3 regions of the Aeromonas sp. ASNIH7 genome follow, and region 1 is predicted to be linked to each of the others. Evidence: predicted binding sites of a transcription regulator. Region 1 holds the regulator's gene; each other region holds the start of a gene.
The links. Region 1 encodes MetJ, which represses methionine synthesis genes. Its sites were predicted from a motif close to AGANNTCTAGANNTCT; they were not measured.
Positions count from the first base shown of each region.

Region 2: a site for MetJ is predicted at 4,276-4,291, ahead of metA (homoserine O-acetyltransferase MetA). Genes of this name have one in related genera too.
Region 3: a site for MetJ is predicted at 3,702-3,717, ahead of metN (methionine ABC transporter ATP-binding protein MetN). Genes of this name have one in related genera too.

Region 1 is NZ_CP026226.1:1,367,091-1,374,693, reverse strand. Features, by position in the region: gene C2U47_RS06285 (aromatic amino acid transport family protein) at 246-1,514, shown strand; gene C2U47_RS06280 (tRNA-binding protein) at 1,597-1,935, opposite strand; gene C2U47_RS06275 (AraC family transcriptional regulator) at 2,020-2,778, opposite strand; gene metJ (met regulon transcriptional regulator MetJ) at 2,814-3,137, opposite strand; gene metB (cystathionine gamma-synthase) at 3,359-4,537, shown strand; gene C2U47_RS06260 (bifunctional aspartate kinase/homoserine dehydrogenase II) at 4,537-6,990, shown strand; gene C2U47_RS06255 (LrgB family protein) at 7,058-7,603, opposite strand, start outside.
Region 2 is NZ_CP026226.1:2,659,071-2,666,673, forward strand. Features, by position in the region: gene C2U47_RS12465 (DUF342 domain-containing protein) at 1-818, opposite strand, end outside; gene C2U47_RS12470 (hypothetical protein) at 936-1,175, opposite strand; gene C2U47_RS12475 (metal-dependent hydrolase) at 1,213-1,728, shown strand; gene C2U47_RS12480 (competence/damage-inducible protein A) at 1,725-2,900, opposite strand; gene C2U47_RS12485 (HD-GYP domain-containing protein) at 2,929-4,173, opposite strand; gene metA (homoserine O-acetyltransferase MetA) at 4,318-5,265, shown strand; gene C2U47_RS12495 (phosphatase domain-containing protein) at 5,272-5,790, opposite strand; gene C2U47_RS12500 (Lrp/AsnC family transcriptional regulator) at 5,940-6,410, shown strand; gene C2U47_RS12505 (LTA synthase family protein) at 6,466-7,603, opposite strand, start outside.
Region 3 is NZ_CP026226.1:1,147,913-1,155,515, reverse strand. Features, by position in the region: gene C2U47_RS05250 (methyl-accepting chemotaxis protein) at 1-77, shown strand, start outside; gene rfaH (transcription/translation regulatory transformer protein RfaH) at 245-745, opposite strand; gene metQ (methionine ABC transporter substrate-binding lipoprotein MetQ) at 1,061-1,861, opposite strand; gene C2U47_RS05235 (methionine ABC transporter permease) at 1,890-2,543, opposite strand; gene metN (methionine ABC transporter ATP-binding protein MetN) at 2,524-3,567, opposite strand; gene C2U47_RS05225 (hypothetical protein) at 4,040-4,495, shown strand; gene ppgK (polyphosphate--glucose phosphotransferase) at 4,548-5,291, opposite strand; gene queG (tRNA epoxyqueuosine(34) reductase QueG) at 5,375-6,529, opposite strand; gene C2U47_RS05210 (NAD(P)H-hydrate dehydratase) at 6,629-7,603, shown strand, end outside.

The DNA.
Region 1 (7,603 bases):
GTAAATTCTGAAAACATGCATTTCATCGAAACAAAAAATCGACGTCGATTTTGATTTTGGTTTTATATTCCTAACTTTTGGTTAATGTCAGGATTAATTGAATAATCCGGGGTGAAATTTCCTCCCAATCTCACTGGTGGAACAGGGCTTTGCCAGTGAGATCTGCCAGTCTCCCTTTTTGAGAATTAAATGCTAAAGGAGCACAATATTTTTAGATTTTAATACTACGTAGAAGTGATTTATCGATGAGTTTATCTGCAGACGTCTCACGGGAGCTGTCCGGTTCCCCCTCCACCATGGCCAGCACCGGCTGGCGTCGCCACGACACCCATTGGGTCATCAGCCTGTTCGGCACCGCCGTCGGCGCCGGCATTCTGTTCCTGCCCATCAACCTGGGTCTGGGGGGGATCTGGCCCCTCGTCATCGTCGCCGTGCTGGCCGGTCCCATGACCTTCTTGGCCCACCGCGGGCTGGCGCGTTTCGTGCTCTCGTCGTCGCGTCCCCAGGCCGACTTCACCGAGGTGGCCGAGGAGCACTTCGGCAAGATGGCCGGGCGCCTCATCTCGGCGCTCTATTTCCTCTCCATCTTCCCGATCCTGCTCATCTACGGCGTCGGGCTGACCAACACGGTGGAGAGCTTCATGGTCAATCAGCTCGGCCTGGCCTCCCCGGATCGGGTGATGCTCTCCGGCGTGCTGGTGTTCGCCATGATCGCCGTGATGCTGGCCGGCGAGAAGGCGATGCTGCGGGCCTTCGCCGTCATGGTCTACCCGCTGGCTGCGATCCTGCTGGCCCTCTCCTGCTACCTCATTCCCCAGTGGCAGTGGCCGGAAGTGACCGCCTTTGAAGGCGCCAGCTTCCTCAACACCGTCTGGCTGGCGCTGCCGGTCACCGTGTTCGCCTTCAGCCACGCCGCCGCCATCTCGGGCTTTGCCAACGTGCAGCGCCGGGAATACGGGGAGCAGGCCGAAACCAAGAGCGGCCTGATCCTGCGCAACACCACCGTCATGCTGGTGGGCTTCGTGCTCTTCTTCGTCTTCTCCTGCGTGCTGAGCCTCTCCCCGGCCCAGCTGGCCGAGGCCAAGGCCCAGAACGTCTCCGTGCTCTCCTATCTCGCCAACATCACCGACAACCCGGTGATCGTGACCCTGGGGCCGCTCATCGCCTTCATCGCCATCAGCTCCTCCTTCCTCGGCCACTTCCTCGGTGCCCGCGAGAGCCTGAAAAGCCTGATCGCCAAGCCCACCGGCCTGCCGCTGGCGAAGGCGGACAAGCTCGGCATCGCCCTGATGTTCTTCGCCATCTGGGGCGCCGCCATCATCAACCCGGGCATTCTGGGGTTGATGGAGACCCTCTCCGGCCCCGTCATCGCCATGATCCTCTTCATCATGCCGGTGGTGGCCATCTACAAGGTGGAGGCGCTGGCCCGTTTCCGTCACCGTTGGGTCAACGGCTTCATCCTGCTGACCGGTGCCCTGGCGGTTTCGGCCCTGCTGTTCAGCCTGCTGAAATAAGCCAGGCCGTCAGCATCAAACAAGAGAGGCGACCCCGGGGGTCGCCTCTCTTGCTTCTGCTTTCTGGTTGCCTTGCCGTGTCTCACCCCAGCTTGGCGCCATTCTCCACCGCCTGCTCGGGGATGGCGATCACCACGGCGCCATCCGGGCGATAGAAGCCGGTCAGCAGAAACTCCGACTGGATGGGGCCTATCTGCTTGGGGGGAAAGTTCACCACGGCGACGATCTGGCGGCCCACCAGATCCTCCGGTCGATAGAGGTCGGTGATCTGGGCGCTGCTCTTGCGCACCCCGATCTCGGGGCCGAAATCCGCCCACACCTTGTAGGCGGGGCGGCGCGCCTCGGGGAAGGGCTCGACCCGCACCAGGGTGCCCACCCTGAGCTCCACCATCTCGAAATCCTGCCAGCTTATGGTCTGCATCTTGGCTCCTCGTTGCTCATACCTTGCATGAGCCTCAGCATGCCTCGAATGCCCGGGGATTGTCTTCGGCAAAGAGCCGACCGATTACGGCAGGCGGCCGTTTTGCTGGCGCCAGAGGGAAGGGGTCAGTCCGGTCTCGGCCAGGAAACGCTCGGCAAAGGCCCCCTGGTTCTGGTAGCCGCAGCGGCTGGCCACCTCGCCTATGGGCAGGGCGGTCTGGGCCAGCAGGGTGCGGGCCAGCGCCATGCGCCGCATCCTGAGGTAGTGGGAGACGCTCGTGCCCACCTGCTGGCGAAAGGCGTGTTTGAACTGGCTCAGGCCGAGGCAGGCGATGGCGGCGAGTTCCTCGTTGGTGAGGGGGTCTGCGAGGTGGGCTTCCATATGACGCTGCACCTTGGCGATACGAGGGGCTATGCGGGGAGCGACGGCGGGGCCCATGCCGCGTCCCTCGGTCAGCAGCCCGAGCCACACCTGATCCATGCCGGCCACGTAGCGCCCCTCGGCCACCATGCGGTGCAGGAAGGCGAGGTAGTGGCGCTGAGCCTCATCCAGCTCGACGAAGGGGTGGTCCCCCAGGGCTGCCGGCAGCCAGTGGCTCTCCTGCACCAGAAACACGTGCGCCGGGTCGGCGGCGTAGTCGTGGCGAAGGCCAGGGGCGATGATGCAGGCAAAACCGGGGGCGAGGCGACATCCCCGGCCCTGCACCTCGATCTCGAGGGGGCCGACGAGGGGGATCACCAGCTGGGCGTGGTCATGACTGTGGCTCTGTATGTCGCTCTGGTAGTGACGCAGGCTGAAGGGGGAGGTGGCAGATAAGCATGACGCGGCACCGGGCCGCGTCATTGAAAGGGATGCATCGTTTGCCATGGGCAGCCGCATTACTCGGCGTCGAAGTCTTCGATCTCTTTGCCAAGGGCTTCCATGATGGCGCGGGCCTCGGCGGGGACGCTGTCCGGATGATCCTTGCGCAGGTCGTCGTCACAGGGCAGCGGCTGGCCGGTGAAGGCGTGCAGGAAGGCTTCGCAGAGCAGCTCGCTGTTGGTCGCATGACGCAGGTTGTTCACCTGGCGACGGGTGCGCTCATCGGTCAACACCTTCAGCACCTTGAGCGGGATCGAGACGGTTATCTTCTTGACCTGTTCGCTCTTCTTGCCGTGCTCTGCATAGGGGCTGACGTAGTCGCCGTTCCACTCTGTACCCATGTTCCACCTGTAGTCGTTTGGCCGTGAGCGCGGATTTTAACCCTTAAGGAATTCAATGGCAATCCAACAGCAAAGCCATTTAGACGTCTAGAAGTGTTGACGGCTTTTTTAAGGTGGCGTAGTGTGGTGCACCATGGGCCGGCAGTCCGGCCAGCGAAAATGAGAGCGGGGCTGGACGACACGAGGCGGACCGGCTCCGGCAACCCATCAAGGAGAGTGACATGACCCACAAGGCCACCCTGGCGGTACGCACCGGGATTGAGACAGACACGCAGCACGGTGCCGTGGTGCCCCCCATCTACCTCTCCAGCAACTACACCTTTGCCGACTTTGGCGAGCCCCGTCAATACGACTATGCCCGTTCCGGCAACCCGACCCGCACCAATCTGGCGGACGCCCTGGCGGCCCTGGAAGGGGGAGCCGGCGCCGTGGTGACCGGCACCGGCATGGGGGCCGTTCACCTGGTGACCACGGCTCTGCTCAAGGCGGGGGATCTGCTGATCGCCCCCCACGACTGCTACGGCGGCACCTGGCGCCTGTTCGAGTATCTGGCGGCCAAGGGCCACTACCAGGTGCAGTTCGTGGATCAGGGAGACGAGGTGGCGCTGGCCGCCGCGCTGGCCCAGAAACCCGCACTGGTGTGGGTGGAGACCCCCTCCAACCCGCTGCTGCGGGTGGTGGACATCGCCGCCATCGCCGAGGCCTCCCACGGGGTGGGGGCCCAGGTGGTGGTGGACAACACCTTCCTCTCCCCCTTGCTGCAACAGCCTCTGGCCCTTGGTGCCGATGTGGTGGTCCACTCCACCACCAAGTACATCAACGGCCACTCCGACGTGGTAGGGGGTGTGGCGATCGCCAAGGATCAGGCTCTGGCCGACTCCCTGGTGTGGTGGGCCAACTGCCTGGGGCTCACCTCCGGTGCCTTTGACTCCTACCTCACCCTGCGGGGCCTGCGCACCCTGGCTCCGCGCCTGCGCACCCATCAGGAGAACACGGATCGCATCCTCGCCTTCTTGCAGCAGCAGCCGCTGGTCAAGCGGATCTATCACCCCAGCCTGCCGAGCCATCCGGGCCATGACATTGCGCGCCGTCAACAGTCCGGCTTTGGCGCCATGCTAAGTTTTGAGCTCGATTGCAACGAGACGGGGCTGCGCGCCTTCCTCGCGGGGCTGCGCCTCTTCTCGGTGGCGGAGTCCCTCGGCGGTGTGGAGAGTCTGGTGGCCCATCCGGCCAGCATGACCCACAGGGCCATGACCCCTGCGGCCCAGCAGGCGGCGGGTATCAGTGCCCAGTTGCTGCGCCTGTCGGTGGGGATCGAACACGGTGAGGATCTGGTGGCCGATCTGGCCCAGGGGTTTGAACAGGCGCAGTTGGCACAACAGGCAGAGCAGGTGAAGTAATGGAACAACAACAAGGAGAGTGTGTGGTGGCAACAGAGGCAGTCTTCAAGCGGCGCCATGTACACAAGTTCGGCGGCAGCAGCCTGGCGGATCCGGTCTGTTATCGCCGGGTCGCCAGCATCGTCGAGCAACAGGTGGGGGGCAACGAGCTGGTGGTGGTCTCCGCCGCAGGCAAGACCACCAACCGGCTGATCCAGCTGGTGGAGCTGGCGGAAGCGGGGGATGAGGCCGCAGGCGAAGCCATCACCGCCCTGCACGCCTATCAGCAGAGCCTGATCGACGGCCTGCTGGAAGGGGAACTTCACCTCGATCTGAGCCAGCAACTGACGGACGACATGCAGCTGATTGCCAAGACCCTGGAGGGGCAGTTTGACCGCTTCGAGCGCAACGGCCTGCTCGCCTTTGGCGAGGTGTGGTCCGCCCGCCTGCTGGCTGCCCTGCTCACCAGCCGGGGTGAGGTGGCCGCCTGGCTCGATGCTCGCAGTTTCCTGCGCGCAGAAGACGGCGCCCTCATCAAGGTGGATACCGCCCTCTCCAGCGAGCTGCTCAAGGCCCGCCTGGCCGAGCACGCCGGTCGCATCGTGGTGACCGGCTTCATCGCCGCCGACATGGAGGGGCGTTCCCTGCTGCTGGGGCGCAACGGCTCCGACTACAGTGCCAGCCTCCTGGCGGCGCTGGCGGACGGGGAGTCGACCACCATCTGGAGCGACGTGGCCGGGGTCTACAGTGCCGACCCGCGCCGGGTGAAAGAGGCTCGTCTGCTGGAGCGCCTGAGTCTGGCCGAGGCCAACGAGCTGGCGCGCCTGGGCTCCTCGGTGCTGCATTCGCGTACCCTGCAGCCGGTGGCCGACAGCCGCCAGCGCCTCACTCTGCGCTGCAGCTACAATCCGGACGAAGGCTGTACCCACATCCTGCGCCGTGCGCCCCGCTCCGGCGGTGCCCGCATCGTCTCCTCGGTGGATCAGATCGCTCTCATCGAGCTCAAGGTGTTGCCGCAGACGGACTTTGAGCAGACAGTGGCGGCCATCGAGGCCCATCTGGCCCGCCATCGCCTCCATCCGCTCACCCTGCAGCGCCAGCCGGATCGGCGGGTCCTGCGTCTGGCCTACACCCTGGAGGTGGCACAAGGGGCCTTCGAGGTGCTCCGTGACTTCCAGTTGCAGGGCAACTTTACCGGCCTCATCCAGAAGGAGGGGTTCAGCCTGGTCGCCCTGGTGGGGGCCGGCGTCACCGACAATGCCGAGCAGTGCCACCGTTTCTACCAGCTGCTGGCGGATCAGCCTCTGGAGTTCGTGCAGGTGGCCAAAGACGGCCTGAGCCTGGTGGCCGTGCTGCGCCAGATCGTGCTGGAGCCGCTGCTCATCGCTCTGCACAGTGCCCTGTTCAGCCGCCCGACCCGGGTCGGGCTGGTGGTGTTCGGCAAAGGCAATATCGGCGGTCACTGGCTGGGGCTCTATGCCCGCGAGAAGGCGCGCCTCGAGCATGAGCTCAATCTGGCGCTCACCCTCTACGGGGTCTTCGACTCCAAGGGCGGGCTGTTGGACGAAGAGGGGCTGGATCCCCTCAAGGTACAGGACAACTTCCATCCCAAGCCGCTCATCTGGCCGGAGCTGCTCTCCCAGCTGGAGCAGCACAGTTTTGACTCCCTGATCGCGCTCGACATGACCGCCAGCGAGACGGTGAGCCGCTACTACCCGGACTTTGCCCAGCTCGGCATCCACATCATCGCCGCCAACAAGTTTGCCGGTGCCGCCGACAGCGAGTTTTACCAGCGCATCAAGCAGACCTGCCGCGACCATCAGGTGCAGTGGCGCTACAACGCCACCGTGGGGGCCGGGCTGCCCATCCAGTCCAGCATCCAGATGCTGCGTCAGAGCGGTGACCGCATCCAGGGGGTCTCCGGCATCTTCTCCGGCACCCTCTCCTGGCTGTTCCAGCAGTATGACGGCACTCGCCCCTTCTCCGAACTGGTGGACGAGGCGTGGCAACACGGCCTGACCGAGCCGGATCCCCGGGAGGATCTCTCCGGTCAGGATGTGCGCCGCAAGCTGCTCATCCTGGCGCGGGAGGCGGGCTTCGAGCTCGACTCCGCCGACATCGAGCTGGAGAATCTGGTGCCTGTCACGCTGCGCAAGGTGACCGCCGATCAGTTCATGGACAGGCTCAAGGAGCTGGATGACCCTATCCAGACCGCCTTCGAGGGGGCGCGCCGGGTCGGCAAGGTGCTGCGTTATGTCGCCCGCTTCGAGCACGACGGCAAGGCCCGCGTCGGGCTGGAGGCGCTGGAGCCCCATCACCCGTTTGCCAACCTCTTGCCCTGCGACAACGTGTTCGCCATCGAGAGCGACAGCTATCGCACCAACCCCCTGGTGATCCAGGGGCCGGGAGCGGGCCGGGAAGTGACGGCCGCCGCCATCCAGTACGATCTCTGGCAGATCTGCGCCAGCCTCTGAGGCTGCGTGACACGATGCAATGAGAAGAGGCGCCCCAGGGCGCCTCTTCTGTTATCGGGTAGCGGAGTTACCAGAACAGCCGGCCCAGGAGGGGGGCGAGCAGCACGGTGGCCATGCCGGCGATCATCATCACCATGCTGGAGACCACCCCCTCCTCGTTGCCCATCTGATAGGCCCTGGCTGTCCCGGCCCCGTGGGCCGAGGCACCAAAGCCCGCGCCCTTGCCAAGGCGGCTGCGGATGGCGAGCACGGTGAGCACGCTTTCTCCCACCGCCATGCCGATGACGCCGGTCAGCACCACGAACAGGGCGGTGAGATCGGCGTTGCCACCCACGGAACGGGTCGCCTCCACCGCGAAGGGGGTGGTGATGGATCTCATGGCCATGCTGCGCTGCAACAGCTCGGAGAGGTTGAGCCAGCGGGCCAGCAGCACTGTGCTGCCCACCGCCATCACCACGGACGCCACGACCCCGACCGAGAGGGAGAGCCAGTGGCGGCGCATCAGCTGGCGATTCTCGTAGACGGGCACCGCGAAGGCGACGGTGGCAGGGCCCAGCAGCCAGAGCAGCCAGTGGGATTCGGCCATGTAGTCCCGGTAGGGAATGTGGAACAG
Region 2 (7,603 bases), 1.3 Mb from region 1:
ACGTTGAGTACCTCGTCGACCCGCATCCCGGCACGCTCCTGACAGGGGAGTCCCGGGCGTGTCGCCAGCAGCAGGTCCGGATCCTCGGGGGAGAGGCAGGTGCCGTCACCCGGCGTCATGGCGCTCTCCTTGCCGTGGCGGGCGGTCAGGGTCTGGCCCGTCACGGTGAAGCCGTCGATGCCCTGGGTGGCGGGGTGCCTGCGCATCAGCAACGCCCCGGCCTTGACGGTGAGCAGGGTGCCGAGGTCGCGCATGTCCACCTTGCCGTGATCCCGCTCCTGGGGTTTGAGGATCCGTTCGGCTGCGGTCTCCACCAGCCGCTCCAGGCGGGTATCCAGGCCGTGCCTGGCGGCCTTGCCGAGGGCGATGACGGGATTGAGCTGGGCACCGGGTGCCGCCTCACCCGCTGCCTGGATGGCGGCGGCAAGCAGTCGCTCGCTCACCCCCTGCTTGACCGTGCTGGCCGCCAGGGCCTCCTGCAACCGGGCCAGGGTCAGGGGCTGGCCGCCCCAGTCCGCGGTGATCTGCGCCCTGGCGCTCATCTGGTCCTTGTCCACCTGGATGAGCAGCCTGGCATCCTGGCGCCGGGCAATGGGGACTGGCGGATGCGCGGGGGCATCCGGCTCTGCGATGAGGGCGTTGAGCAAGGTGACGGCTTCGCGGATCCCCTCGCCGAGGGGTTCGTAGCGCCGACAGTTGGAGAGTCGCAGCAGGGCCAGGACGTCGCTTTCCTGGATGGGCTCGGTGAGGCCCGGAGTGATGCGCAGGCAGACATAGCTCATGTCGGCCGACAGCTGAAACCACGCTTTGCTTAACACCGGGCCCTCCTTCGTTGTCCCTGTCCGGTTTGCCCCATGCCGGGGCCTCTCCTTGCCGGCATCCCATGCCGCCGGGGCGGATCCAACGCGCAGTATTCGGGTATTTTTCCTTCCGGGTCAACGATCTGAATGCAAATGGGTGAGCCGGGTTGAGGAAATATCGGCTGACGGGAGAGGGGCAGAGCCGGCCATGCCATGGGCTCCATTGCAGTTTTTTAGCGCAATATGCTGACGTTTTATGCTTTCGCTATCCAGAGTGTCAACCACGTTGAAGGTGGCGATGCAAATCACCTTGCCAGGCAGGAAGAGAAGGATTTTAATCTGCCGCCGCCCCAGGGCGAGGACCCTGGTCGCCATCGATCAGCCCCTTTTTCTGTCCAACCAAACGAGCCCCATGACCGCCCAAGGCCACCTGCTGTTTTCCGTCACCTGCGTCCTGCTTGCCCACAAGGTTGAACTGACTCCGGCCCTGGCCGATGCCAGCCTGTGGCACATCGTTCCCATGGCCCTGGCGAGCGCCCTGCTGCCGGATCTCGATCACCCCCGTTCCCTGCTCGGGCGGCAACTGCCCTGGATCTCGGGGCCGCTCTCCCGGCTGTTCGGCCATCGCGGCTTCACCCACAGCCTGCTGGCGGTGGGGATGGGGGTCTGGGGGCTGGCCCAGGTGGAAGCCCCCTGGTTGCTGTCGGGGGCGGTGAAGGATGCCCTCATCGTGGGCTATCTCAGCCATCTGCTGGGGGACTGGCTCACCCCCATGGGCATTCCCCTGCTCTGGCCCTGGCGTCGGCGCTTTCGCCTGCCCGGCCTGCCCCTCAAGAGCGGCGGGGGTTACGAGAGGGCCTTCTGCCTGCTGACCCTGGCGCTCGCCGGGTACTGGGTCCATGGCGGTGCAGGCTTGGCTCACTTCTAGCCCCGGGCGCCCTCCTGGCACCTGGCCGTTCGGGTCAGGGTGAGGTAGTCGGCGAGCACCGGCAGCCCCAGCAGGTGGCGGCGCAGCATGTCGAGGGCGGCGAAGGCGAGGATCCGGCGACCGCTCGCGGGATCCGGGTGGCTGACCCTGAGCGTCTGGCCGTGCAGTTGCCCGTCGGCGCAGAGCAGCAGCGGCACGCCGTCCGGCCCGGCACGGCCTATGGTGAGGCTCAGGGGGGCGGCGGGCACCGCCAGTTGAGTCAGATCGTCGCTCAGGGTGTGGCTGAAGCCGGCGGTCAGGGCCGGGTGCCCGTGACACATGGCCAGCAGGGCGCCCCGGCTCTCCCCTTCCTGCAGGTGCAGCGACCGCTCCCCCAGCAGGGCCAGGATCTGGCTGGCAGGCGCCTCGTTGCCACGCCCCACCAGCCAGGGGGCGATGGCCGCAAGCAGCCTCGCCTCGGCGGCATCCATGTCGGCGGTGCTGGCACCGTGGCCGATGAGCTTGAGCTCGATGAGAGGCATGGAGGAGCGGTAGCCCAGCTCGATGCCGGCAGGCCAGGGGGCCGCATCCAGCATGTCGCTGAGGGCGGACTCCGAGACGCCGAAGGTGTAGAAACGGCGCAGCTCGGTGTCGGTCTCTTCACCGGCCAGCGCCTTGAGGCGGGGCATGATCTGTTCGCGCACCATCTGCTTGAACTCGAACGGCACGCCCGGGGTGAAGAAGAGCCGGCTCTGGCCGTGGCTGGCCGGGTGGCGGACCACAAAGCCGCAGGCGGTGCCCACCGGGTTGTCGAGGATCTCGCAGTCCCGGGGCAGCCAGGCCTGCTTGGTGTTGCTCCGTGCCATGGTGCGGCCCCGACTGGCATAGCGTTCGGCCATGGTGGCGAGCCAGTCCGGGAACAGGGTCAGGGGCTGGTCAAACGCCTCGGCCGCGGCCTGGGCGGTGAGGTCGTCCGCCGTGGGGCCGAGCCCCCCGCACACCAGTACCACCTCGGCGCGGTTGGCGCTCTCCTGCAGCACGGCTGTCAGATCCGCGAGGTTGTCCCCCACGGTGGCGCGGCGGCGCACCTGCCAGCCCTGCTCCAGCAAGAGGGCACTTAGCCAGGCGGCATTGGTGTCCACCACCAGGCCGGTCACTATCTCGTCGCCTGTGCTGATGATCTCGATGCGCATGGGGACTCCTTGGGTGGGGCCAGCCCTCTCAGGGCTTGCCGTGTTCGAAGTAGTAGCTGATCCGGGTGCGGGGGTTGAGGTATTCGAACACCGCCGGGGGCAGGCGTTTGGGCTGGATCACCTTGGCGATGGTCAGCCCGGCCGCGTCGAGGTCGATGATGGCCGCCTCCTGGCGCGGAATGCGGGGGTCGTATACCAGCACGGCGGGGTAGAGCAGGCGGGAGGCGTTGACCGACATCACCAGCCCCACCTGGCCGTTGGAGAGCTGCACCACGCTGCCCGGGGGGTAGACCCCCATCAACCGGATCAGCATGCCGAGGTGATCGGCGTTGAACTGGGACTTGCGCTGCTTGTAGAGGCTGCCGAGAGCCGCGTAGGGCACCTTGGCCTCCAGGTGGCAGAGGTTGTCGTACTCGTTGATGAGGGAGACGATCTGGGTGAGGGGATCGAGCTGATCGCCCTTGAGCCCCTGGGGGCCGGTGCCGTCCAGGTACTCATGGTGGTTCTGCACTATCTGCCTGGCTGCTTCCGGAAAATCGCTGACGAGCCCCAGCAGTTCCAGGCCGTAGCGGGGATGCTGGGCCATCAGGTTCTGCTCCGGCTTGGTCAGCGGCTCCGTCTTGCGCAGGATTTGGCTCGGGATCCTCAGCTTGCCGATGTCGTGGAACAGGGCCCCCATGCCGACCTGGCGGATCGCCTCGGCCGGCAACTTGCACTCCCGGGCGAGCAGCATGCTGAGCACGCTGACGTTGAGGGAGTGAAACTGCAGGCTGTTGCCATCATCGCTGTCAGAGACCAGGTGCAGCACCATCTCGTCCACCGAGAGGAGTTGCTCCGTCATGGCGTTGATCAGCTCCTGGGCCTCGCTGATGGCGTTGAGGGGGCGGGACTGGATCTTGCCCATGAGGTTGCGCACCTGGGCCAGGGATTGGCGGAACTGTTTCTCGCACTGCTGCAGGTCGCGGCGATAGCGCTGCAACTGCTCGATGCGCCGCAGTTTCTCCTGCTGCATCTCCTCCTGGCGGGCGACGAGACCCTCTCCCTCAACCTCATCTGCCTGGGACTGGGTCTGGCCGAGGGGCTTGGGCGGTGTGTCGCTCTTGTCGGGAATGATGGTCACCAGCTTGAGGCCAAGGCGACGAATGAGCTCGATCTCCTCCTCGCTCTTGAGCTTGAAGCTGGAGAACAGAAACGGGTGCTCACGCCATCCCAAAGGCAGGGAGACATAATTGCCGACTTGCAGCCGTTCTACGGAGATCTTGATTCCTGTCATGGGGTTGGGCACGAGGGACACACTGAGCCGTATGCTAGTCAAAGGGCGGGGTGAATACAAAAGGTATCTGATGACAGCGGGAGCGCTTTATTATAGGCTTCTAGATGTCCAGACATATTTACCGATGCAGTACAGGGAGTCAGCATGCCGATCAAGATCCCGGACCAGTTGCCCGCCGCCGAAGTGCTGGGGCAGGAGAACATCTTCGTGATGACGGAATCCCGGGCCGTCACCCAGAACATCCGCCCGCTGCGGGTGCTCATCCTCAATCTGATGCCCAAGAAGATAGAAACCGAGATCCAGCTGATGCGGATGCTCTCCAACTCGCCCTTGCAGGTGGACGTGGATCTGTTGCGCATCGACGATCGGGAGTCGAAAAACACGCCCCAGGCGCACCTGGAGAACTTCTATCACGACTTCGAGCAGGTGAGAGGCAACAACTACGACGGCATGATCATCACGGGGGCGCCGCTCGGGCTGGTGGAGTTCGAGGAGGTGGTCTATTGGCCACGCATCGTCGAGATCATCGAGTGGTCCCATCAGCATGTCACCTCCACCCTCTTCCTCTGCTGGGCGGTGCAGGCGGCGCTGAAAGCCTTGTACGGCATGGAAAAGCAGACCCACGGCGAGAAGCTCTCCGGGGTCTATCGCCACCACCGCCTCGACGAGCACGAGGCGCTGCTGCGCGGCTTCGATGATGAATTCGTGGCGCCCCACTCCCGCTATGCGGCCTTCGACGGGGATCTCATCCGCGCCCACACCGATCTGCAGATCTTCGCCGAGTCGGAAGAGGCGGGCGTCTATCTGGCCGCCACCAAGGATTGTCGCCAGGTGTTCGTCACCGGCCATCCGGAATATGACGCCCTGACCCTGGATGGGGAATACCGGCGGGATCTGGCGGCCGGGCTCACCCCCGTCATTCCGGTCAACTATTACCCGAACAACGACCCAAGCCAGACCCCGCGCGCCACCTGGCGCAGCCACGGTCACCTGCTGTTTTCCAACTGGCTCAACTATTACGTCTACCAGTTGACCAGCTACAAGGTGGAAGACATCGGCAAGGTGTTTACCTACCAGCAGCCCAAGGGATAGAGCCCATCAGTCCGCCCCGGCCAGCCGCCGTCCACGGGTATCGAGCCAGTGACGGTGGCAGGCCAGGGTGAAGGCCCGTGGCCGTCTGGCCCGGATGAGGGTCATGGCCTCCTGCTGGGGCAGCCCCTGGGTCATCAGCAGCAGGGCGGCCGCCAGCCCGGTACGCCCGCTTCCGCCGTGGCAGTGAATGGCAAGGTGCCGTCCCTCGCGCAGCAGGGCGAGCAGTCGGGGTTGCACCCCGGGCCAGGCCTGTTCGAAGGCGGCATCCGGTGCCTCGTCATCCGCAATGGGCAGATGGAACCAGCTCATGCCCCTGGCCTGCACCAGCTGCCCGAGAGAGAGGGGCCCGCACAGGGCCAGCTCCTCCACCGTCATCAGGGTCAGCACCCCGCCGGCACCGGCCAGCTGCAACTGGGCAAGGGCGTGGGCCATGGGGACCTGCTGGCTGCCGGGGCAGGGGGTGAGCAGGAGCTGGCCGTCGAGCCGTGGAACGTCCAGGCTCCAGAAGGGATGGGCACTGAGCATGGGGTTCCTCGTGGTGGCCGGGATCAACGGGATGGGTATCCCGCGGGTGCGGCACAGCATAGAGGGGCCGGAGGCGATGTCAATCTGCGTTGTGTTCGGCCCGGTTTACGGGCAGAGTCTAAAAAAATCGAGCGATGCAAGGAGTAAAGATGAGAAACCTGGATCAACTGGACTTGGACATCCTGGCCCATCTGTTTCGCGATGCGGGCATGACCAACAAGGATTTGGCGGCCCTGGTCGGGGTGGCGCCGTCCACCTGTCTGGAGCGGGTGCGCAAGCTGCAGCAGGATGGCGTGCTCAAGGGGGCGCACTGCGAGGTGGATTACCAGGCCCTGGGCGGTCACATCCAGGCCATGGTCTCCCTGCAACTGGCCCGTCACAGCCGCCAGATCATCGATGCGTTTCGCGACGCCATCCTGGCCCTGCCCGAGGTGATCAGCCTGTTCCACATGGGCGGCAAGGATGATTTCCTGGTGCACCTGTGCGTCTCCGATACCGAACACCTGCGCAATTTCGTCTTCGATCACTTCACCTCCCGGGAAGAGGTGGTGCACCTCGAGACCTCCCTGGTGTTCGAGCACAGGTTCAGCCGCTCGCTCCCCTGCTTCCCCCACCCCTGACGGGGCGAGCCGCAAGAAAAAACCGCCCGAGGGCGGTTTTTTTGTGGGCGGTTCCTCAGTTGAGAGCCAGCCGGCTGTCCTGCGCCGTCCGGTAGAGCCCCTGCTGATAGGCCAGGCTGCCCCACAGAACCAGCCCCAGGGCGGCATCCTTCATGGCGCCTGGCTGCGGCGCCGGGGTGAGCGTTTCGGTCGCATCCTCGTAGATGAAGCCTTCCGGCGCCCGCTCGGGCTGCAGGATCACCACATCCTTGCCGCGCATCAGGGCGAAGTTCTTGTCGTACTGCATGATGGCGCGCCCAGGCCAGTCGGCGGGCATGCGGGTGAGATCCTTGCCCAGCATGGGGTAGTCGGCACTGATGCCCATGAGGGAGAGCAGGGTCGGGGCCATGTCGATCTGGCTGACGATGCGGGGATCCTTTCTCGGTGCTATGCCGTCCCCCAGAATGACCCCCGGGATGTGGAAGCGGGGGATGGGCACCAGACTGGCTCCCCCGACCCGGCTGTCGTGATCGGCGATGACCAGGAACAGGGTGTCCTTCCAGTAGTCCGATGCCCTGGCCTTCTTGAAGAACTCGCCGACGGCGTAGTCCGCGTACTTGGCGGCGTTGTTGCGGGTCTGCTTGGGCTGCTCGTACAGGGCGATGCGGTTGTCGGGGAATTCGAAGGGATCGTGGTTGCTGGAGCTGAACACCAGGCTGAAGAAGGGTTTGCCCTCCTTGTGCAGCGCCGCGAAGGTCTCGTTGGCCTTGGCCATCAGATCTTCATCCGAGGCGCCCCAGGATCCCTCGAACACCGGGTTCTTGAAGTCCTTCTGCTCGACGATGGTGGTGAAGCCGTTGCCGAGGAAGAAGCTGCGCATGTTGTCGAAGTGGCTCTCGCCGCCATAGATGAAGCTGGTGTCATAGCCTCGCTGCTTGAGCAGGTCGGCGATGGTGAAGAAGTTGGTCTGGCTCTTGCCGAGCTTGACCACGGCCTGGGCCGGGGTCGGCGTGAAGCCGGTGAGCACCGCCTCGATGCCGCGTACCGAACGGGTACCGGTGGCGTAGAGCTGCTCGAACGCCCAACCCTCTTTCGACAAGGCATCGATGTTCGGGGTGAGCGGCAGGCCGCCGAGGGAGCCGACGAACTGGGCCCCCAGACTCTCTTGCAGCAGGATCACCAGGTTTTTGGGCTTGCCCTGGTAGCTGGCCGTG
Region 3 (7,603 bases), 220 kb from region 1:
AGCAGATCGCCGCCCGCCTGACCCGGGAGACCGGGAGACTGACATCGGCCATCAGCCGCTTCGAACTGGATGCCTGACGCAAGTGAGAGAAAAACGGGGCAGACCTCTGGGTCTGCCCCGTTTTTTTCGGCCCGAAAACCTGGTGGTGGAAGGATGCACGCCGCAGGTGCGGTCCTGACCGTTCGGAAGCTGGGGGATGGTGTCTTGTGTACTGCCCTGTGGCTCTTTCTGCCGGCAGGACGGGTCACTCCAGGCGGCGGAAGGCCTGGTTTTCGAAGCTGCTGCAGGTCTCCTGGTTGAGCAGGTTGACCAGCAGGATGGCCCGCTTTTCGCCATCCGGTTCCAGATAGATGGCTTCAAACCCGGCGAGGGGGCCGGATTCGATAAGTACCTTGTCTCCCTGGGTCGGCAGGCGGGCATAGCTGGCGCGCGCCTCGTCGCTGTCGTCCCGGCTCATGAGCCGGTAGATCAGCTGGCTGCTGACTGGGGTCCACTCCTTGCCGAAGTGGATGATGCGACTGATGCCCCGGGTCGATTTCAGGGTGACCGGGGTGACCTCTTCCAGATCCACGTAGATGAAGAGGTAGTTGGGGAACATGGGCTCGCGCTGGGGCACGCGCTTGCCTCGCCGCAGTTTTTCAATCTCGACCATGGGGTAATAGGATTCAACGCCCTGGGCTGCCAGATGGGCGCGGGCGCGGGCCTCTTCCTTGGGTTTGCAGTAGGCCAGATACCATTTTTTCATTGTTGTTCTGTTTTTCGTGTTGCCGTGCTTGTGGCTATGATAACGGGGGTAAAAAAAAAGGCCACGCTTGACGTCAATGCTGTTCAGATAAGCACTTTTTTGACTGATTATTCATAAATTGGATTTGAGTTGAGGGGGCAAGGCTGTGTCCAGTCGATCTTCCTCCAGCCTTTATCCAGCGGGGCTTGCAATAGAAAGAGGGAGGCATCATGCCTCCCTCGATTTTTTGTCCTGATACTACGTGGACTGGAACTCAAATTCTCTTAAGTGAACAGCATTGCACGCTTGACGTGGCCTTTTTTCCAGAGTGAGTGATTACCAACCTTTCACCAGACCGCCCTTGAACAGCTCGGTCCCCTTCTTGAAGACCTCGTCGGTCTGGAAGGACTGGACGAACTCCTTGACCTTCTCGTCGTCCTTGTTGTTCTCGCGAGCAACGATCAGGTTGACGTAGGGGGACTCCTTGTCTTCGACAAACAGGCCGTTCTCGGTCGGGGTCAGACCAATCTGACCGGCGAAGGTGTTGTTGATGATGGCCAGATCCACGTCTTCCAGGGAGCGCGGCAGTTGTGCGGCTTCCAGCTCGACGATCTTGAAGTTGCGCGGGTTGCTGGCGATGTCCAGTACGGTCGCTTCCAGACCGGCACCCTCTTTAAGCGTCAGCAGGCCCTGCTTCTCCAGCAGGATCAGGGAACGACCCAGGTTGGTCGGATCGTTCGGCACCGCGATCTGGGCACCGTCTTTCAGCTCGGACAGGGCCTTGACCTTCTTGGAGTAACCGGCGATCGGGTAGACGAAGGTGTTGCCGACCGGCACCAGCTTGAAGCCGCGATCACGGATCTGGGCATCCAGGTAGGGCTTGTGCTGGAAGGCGTTGACGTCGACGCTGCCGTCGTTCAGGGCCACGTTCGGGGTGACGTAGTCGGAGAAGGTGACCACTTCGACGGTCAGGCCGTATTTTTCCTTGGCCACCTTGGCCGCGGTCTCAACCAGCTCGGTCTCGGGACCGGCGATGGCGCCCACCTTCAGGGTCTTGTTCTCTTCCTTCTGGCCGCAACCGACCAGTACCAGGGTTGCCAGCAGCGCAGCTGCTGCGGATTTGATGCCCAATTTCATAAAAAAACCTCCTGTCAGAAATCGACGATTAACGATGATCACATTGTTTGACCAGGCGCTCACCCGCGCTCTGGATGAGTTGAACCAGCACCACCAGAATGACCACGGTGACCAGCATGACGGTGGGATCGAAACGCTGGTAGCCGTAGCGAATACCCACATCACCGAGACCACCGCCTCCGATGGCACCTGCCATGGCGGAGTAGTTCACCAGGGTGACGAGGGTGATGATGACACTGTTGAGGATCCCCGGCAGGGCCTCGGGCAGCAGCACCTTGGCGATGATTTGCAGGGGTTTGGCCCCCATGGCCTTGGCCGCTTCCAGCAGGCCGTCAGGCACCTCCATCAGGGCCCCTTCCACCAGGCGGGCGATGAAGGGAATACAGCCCACGGTCAGCGGCACGATGGCGGCGATGGTGCCGATGCTGGTGCCGACGATGAAGCGGGTCAACGGAATGATGGCGACCAGCAGAATGATGAAGGGCACCGAGCGACCGACGTTGACGATGACGCCCAGGACCTTGTTGAGCAGCGGATTGGCCAGGATCTGGCCCGCCTTGGTCACGTGCAGCGCCACGCCGAGCGGCAGGCCGAGCAGGCAGCCGAACAGGGCGGAGGCAAACACCATGATGAGGGTGTCGCCCAGAGCCGAAATCAGCAGATTAATCATTGCTTCGGACATAACCCATTACCTCCAGCTGAATGTGGTTGTCGATGAGGAACTGCTGGGTGGCCTCGCACTGGGCCTCGTCCCCGAACAGTTCCGCCAGCAGGAAGCCGAACTTGACGCCACCGGCGTATTCGATGTCTGCGCTCAGGATGCTGATGTCGATGTTGAAACGGCGGCTCGCCTCGGAAATCAGCGGCGAATCCACCGTGGTCCCGGTAAAGCCGAGCTTCACCAGGGGATAGCTGCCGGGCACCCGCTCGGCACTCATCCGATCCTGATACTCCTGGGGCACTTCCAGGTGGATGGTGGAGTGGATGAAATCCCGGGCCAGCTGGGTCTTTGCATTGCTGAAGAACCAGGCCACTTCCCCCTGCTCGATGAGATGGCCGTCGCTGATGATGGCCACTTCGTCGCAGATCCCCTTCACCACGTCCATTTCGTGGGTGATGAGCAGTATGGTGAGCCCCAGCTTGACGTTGATCTCCTTGAGCAGGGTCAGGATCGAGCGGGTGGTCTGCGGGTCGAGGGCCGAGGTGGCCTCGTCACACAGCAGGACCTTGGGAGCCGGTGCCAGGGCACGGGCGATGGCGACGCGCTGCTTCTGCCCGCCGGAGAGCTCGGACGGATAGGCGTGGGCACGGGCTTCCAGCCCGACCAGGGCCAGCAGTTCGCTGACCCGGCTCTGGATCTTGTCCTTGCTCCAGCCCGCCAGCTCCAGCGGGAAGGCGATGTTGGCGGAGACGGTGCGAGAGGCCAGCAGGTTGAAGTGCTGGAAGATCATGCCGATCTGGCGGCGAGCCTGAGTCAGATCCCGCTCGCTGAGGGCGACCAGGTCCTGGCCATCGACGATGACCTGCCCCTCGGTGGGGCGCTCCAGCAGGTTGACGCAGCGGATGAGGGTACTCTTGCCGGCACCGGAGGCACCGATCACCCCGAAGATCTTGCCTTGGGGCACATGCAGGCTCACGTCACGCAGGGCGTGCACGGCATCACTGCCTTTACCGTAGACTTTGTTGAGACCGATCAACTTAATCATGGATTCTTCCGTGCTAACAGCCTTAAAGCACAGGGCGCTACAGGCGGGTAAATTGGGCAGAGGTTTCACTGGGTAGCTCTGTCATCATGGAGGATGATGCTAAGATGTCCGGATGGCTGTGTCAACGCATGTTTTTACGTCTAGACGTCTAAAAAATGGATAAGGATTCCCGCCATTTGACTATGGTGTGGAGGTATAACCACCAGTATCAATATAAGATTCCGATTTGATGACATTGGTCCGAATATAAGCTGGTAAATATCTTTTATGTCGTCGATTTGATGTCTCCCCTTCGGACAAGGTGCCCGGTCGTCCGGGCAGCATCGCTGCCGGCTTCCCCTTCCTCCTGCCGTCTCTTTTCCTGCTTTCTTTTCCATCTCCTTGATGCAGAACAATAAATGACCAGTTTGTGGCCGTGTCGACATGCCAGCTCCCTATACTGGCTGCAGGTGGATGCCAGGAGGGGGGCGAGATGCGATTCCAACAGATCAAGGACCTGATGCTCTATCTCGAGGAGCTTCATCATCGGCAAGGGCACATTTACGGGCGCCAGATCCCCCGGGTGGATGCTGAGCGCAGCAGAATGTTGCTGGCCTATCTGCAAGGGCGGGAGGATGCCGCGGCGGCTCATCTGCACGATTATCGCGAGCAGATGGGAAGCGCGGTGAAGGAGACCTGGCTGGATCAGGGGTTTGGCGAGGATCTGCTGGCCGAGGGGGATCGTCTGGCGCTGCCCGCCACAACCCAGCCCGCGGAGATAGTGGCCCTGGTGTCACGCCAGGAGGAGAGGCTCATCGGCGAGCTGGAACGTCTGGCCCGGGAGTGCCCCACGCCCGACACGGCGGCGCTGCTGAAAGCCCTGGCCTCCATGGCCCAATCCCGCCTGACCCGTCTGGTACACGGTGCTCATCGCCTCGACGATCTCTGAGCCCGGATGAGAGAGACCCGGCACGGGCCGGGTCTTCTGATGTTGCTGGCGGTCAGCCCCCTTGCCGGGCCGCGCCATAGAGGGCGGCGCCTATGATGCCGGCCTGGTTGAGGTTCGCGGCCGCCACCAGGGGAGCCCGGGTCTCAATCTTGTCGATGAACTTGTCGAGCTTGGCGGCGCTGCCGCCCCCCAGGATGAAGAGGTCGGGGGAGAACAGAAACTCCAGGCGAGCCAGGTATTTGTTGAAACGTTTGCCCCAGCGGCCCCAGGAAAGATCCTCGCGCTTGCGCACCGCATCGGAGCAATAGTGTTCGGCCACCATGCCTTCCAGCATCAGGTGACCCAGTTCGGTATTGGGCAGCAACTGGCCATTGACGAAGACGGCGGTACCGATGCCGGTGCCGACGGTGATGAGAATGATGACCCCCTGGCGATCCTGCCCGGTGCCAAAGCGCATCTCCGCCAGACCGGCCGCATCGGCGTCGTTCAGGACATGGCAGGGCAGGCCGGTCACATCGGCAAACAGGTGGGCGGCATCGGTCTCAATCCAGCTCTTGTCGATGTTGGAGGCATTCTTGGCGATGCCGTTGTGGATGGTGGCGGGAAAACCGCACCCCACGGGACCCTTCCATTGGAAGTGCTCGACCAGCGCCTTGAGGGTGTGTGCCACGGCGGCCGGGGTTGCCGGTTGCGGTGTGGCGATGCGGTGGCGTTCGCCAATCAGCTCCCCGGTTTCGGTGTCGACCAGGCAGCCCTTGATCCCGGACCCCCCAATATCTACTCCCAGCATCTGCATCAGAATCTTCCTTTTATTGTGCCGATGTTCAATGGTCGGCAGAGCATGAAAAAATGGCTGCGATCCGGCAAGTGCCAGATCACTTATGCGTGATCCGGCAGACCTTTTTCGATGCAGCGGATCAGCAATCGCGTCTTTTTATTCTCTTCCTGCTGACGCCTGGCCAGGGTCGCCAGCGCCCACTCGATATGCTCGGCCACCATGGGCGCCGCCTCAGGCAGCGCCTGTTGCAGGGCGGCCAGGACCTCGCTGCTGGCCGGTCCGTTGCCAAGGGCCACCGCCAGGTTGCGGCGCCAGCGCTGATAGCCGATGCGGCGGATGGGGCTGCCTTCCGTGTGTTTGAGAAATTCGGCCTCGCTCCAGCCCCACAAGGTCAAGAGGGGCGGGCGGTGCAGATTGGGGCGCGGGCTGAAGTCGGGCTCCGGGCTGGCATTGGCATAGCGGTTCCAGGGGCAGATGAGCTGGCAGTCGTCACAGCCATAGATGCGATTGCCCATGAGCGGCCTGAATTCCTCGGGAATGGGGCCGTCATTCTCGATGGTGAGATAAGAGATGCAGCGCCGTCCGTCTACCACATAGGGGGCGATGATGGCACCGGTGGGGCAGATATTGATGCAGGCCACGCACTTGCCACACAGCTCCTTCTCCACCGGGGCATCCACGGGCAGCGGCAGGGCGATGAGCAATTCTCCCAGAAAGAAGAAGGAGCCGGCGGACTCGTTGATCAGCAGCGAGTGCTTGCCCACCCAGCCAAGGCCCGCCTTGGCCGCCAGCGGCCTTTCCAGAATAGGGGCCGAGTCGACGAAGGGGCGCCACTCGCCCAGGGTTTGTCCCGCCGCCTGCAACAGGGTTTCGCACCGCAGCTCGATGCGCTCCCCCAACTGTTTGAGCCGGTTGCGCAGCACCTTGTGGTAGTCGCGGCCGAGGGCATAGCGGCTGATGTAGCCGAGGGTGGGATCGCGCAGGGTGGCGGCAAAGCCCGCCTCGAACGGCAGATAGTTCATCCGCACCGAGATGACCCGCAAGGTGCCCGGCAACAGCTCGTGGGGGCGGGCCCTCATCATGCCGTGGCGCGCCATGTAGTCCATGGTGCCGTGATAACCGGCATCCAGCCAGGCCTGCAACCTTGGCTCTTCCAGGGTGAGGTCGGTGTCGGCGATGCCGACCTGGTCAAATCCTAGCTCCCTTGCCCAGAGCTTGATATCGTGGGCCAGTTGCGCAAGTTCGGCAGCCGTCATGCAGCATCCCCCCTCTGCCTGCAGGAGTGTGGCAGGCGCAGGGCGGCAATATGGCGTGCCAGTTGCCGGGTCATGGGATGATGAAACGTGGGGGCCGTCATGGTAGAGGTGTTCGGGGACGCTATCCGCAAAAATGAGTGGGAGAGTCTAGCACAACCCCTGTGGCGGGCCGAGCAGATCCGCAGCATGGAACGGCGCTGGGCCGAGCAGGAGGGGTTGCCCCTCTATGTGCTGATGGAGCGGGCCGGGAGTGCGCTGTGCAACTATGCCTGTCACCACTGGCCCGACAGCCGTCAGTGGTGGATCTTCGTCGGCCCTGGCAACAACGGTGGGGATGGCTACGTGCTGGCCCGCCTTGCCCGGCGCATCGGCCTCGAGCCTCTGGTGATTGCTGCCCGGGCTCCCGGCCTGCTGAGGGGAGATGCCAGGCGGGCTGCCGAAGAGTGGCTCGCATCGGGGGGGAGCGTGACCATGGCCGAGGATCTGCTGCCCGCCACGCTGCCGCCGCCGGATCTGGTCATAGACGCACTGCTCGGTACCGGTGTCCAGCTTCCCCTCTCCTCGTCAATGACAAAGATCGTCGCAACAATCAATGGCTTGAACGCGCCCGTGCTGGCGGTGGATCTCCCCTCCGGTCTCAATGCCGACACCGGCCGCGCCATGGGCGCACTGGTGCGCGCCACCCGCACCCTCACTTTCATCGGCATCAAGCAGGGCATGCACACCGCCGACGGGGTAGACGGAGTCGGCCACCTCGACCGGGATCCCCTGGGAGTGACGCCGGGGGAGGAACGGGTTCCCGCTGCCGAGCGGATCGATTATCCCAGCCTCAAGGGGTTGCTGACCCCGCGCAGGCGCTCGGCTCACAAGGGACACAGCGGCAAGGTACTGCTGACGGGGGGGAACCTCGGGATGCAGGGGGCCATCCTGCTGGCGGGTCAGGCCTGTCTGCGGGCGGGGGCGGGATTGGTACGCCTGCGCCAGCACCCGGATTGCCCTGCGGCCAGCCTGGTTCAACCCGAGCTGATGGGATGCCCGGCGGACATGGATGAAGGGTGGGCATCGGTGCAGGTA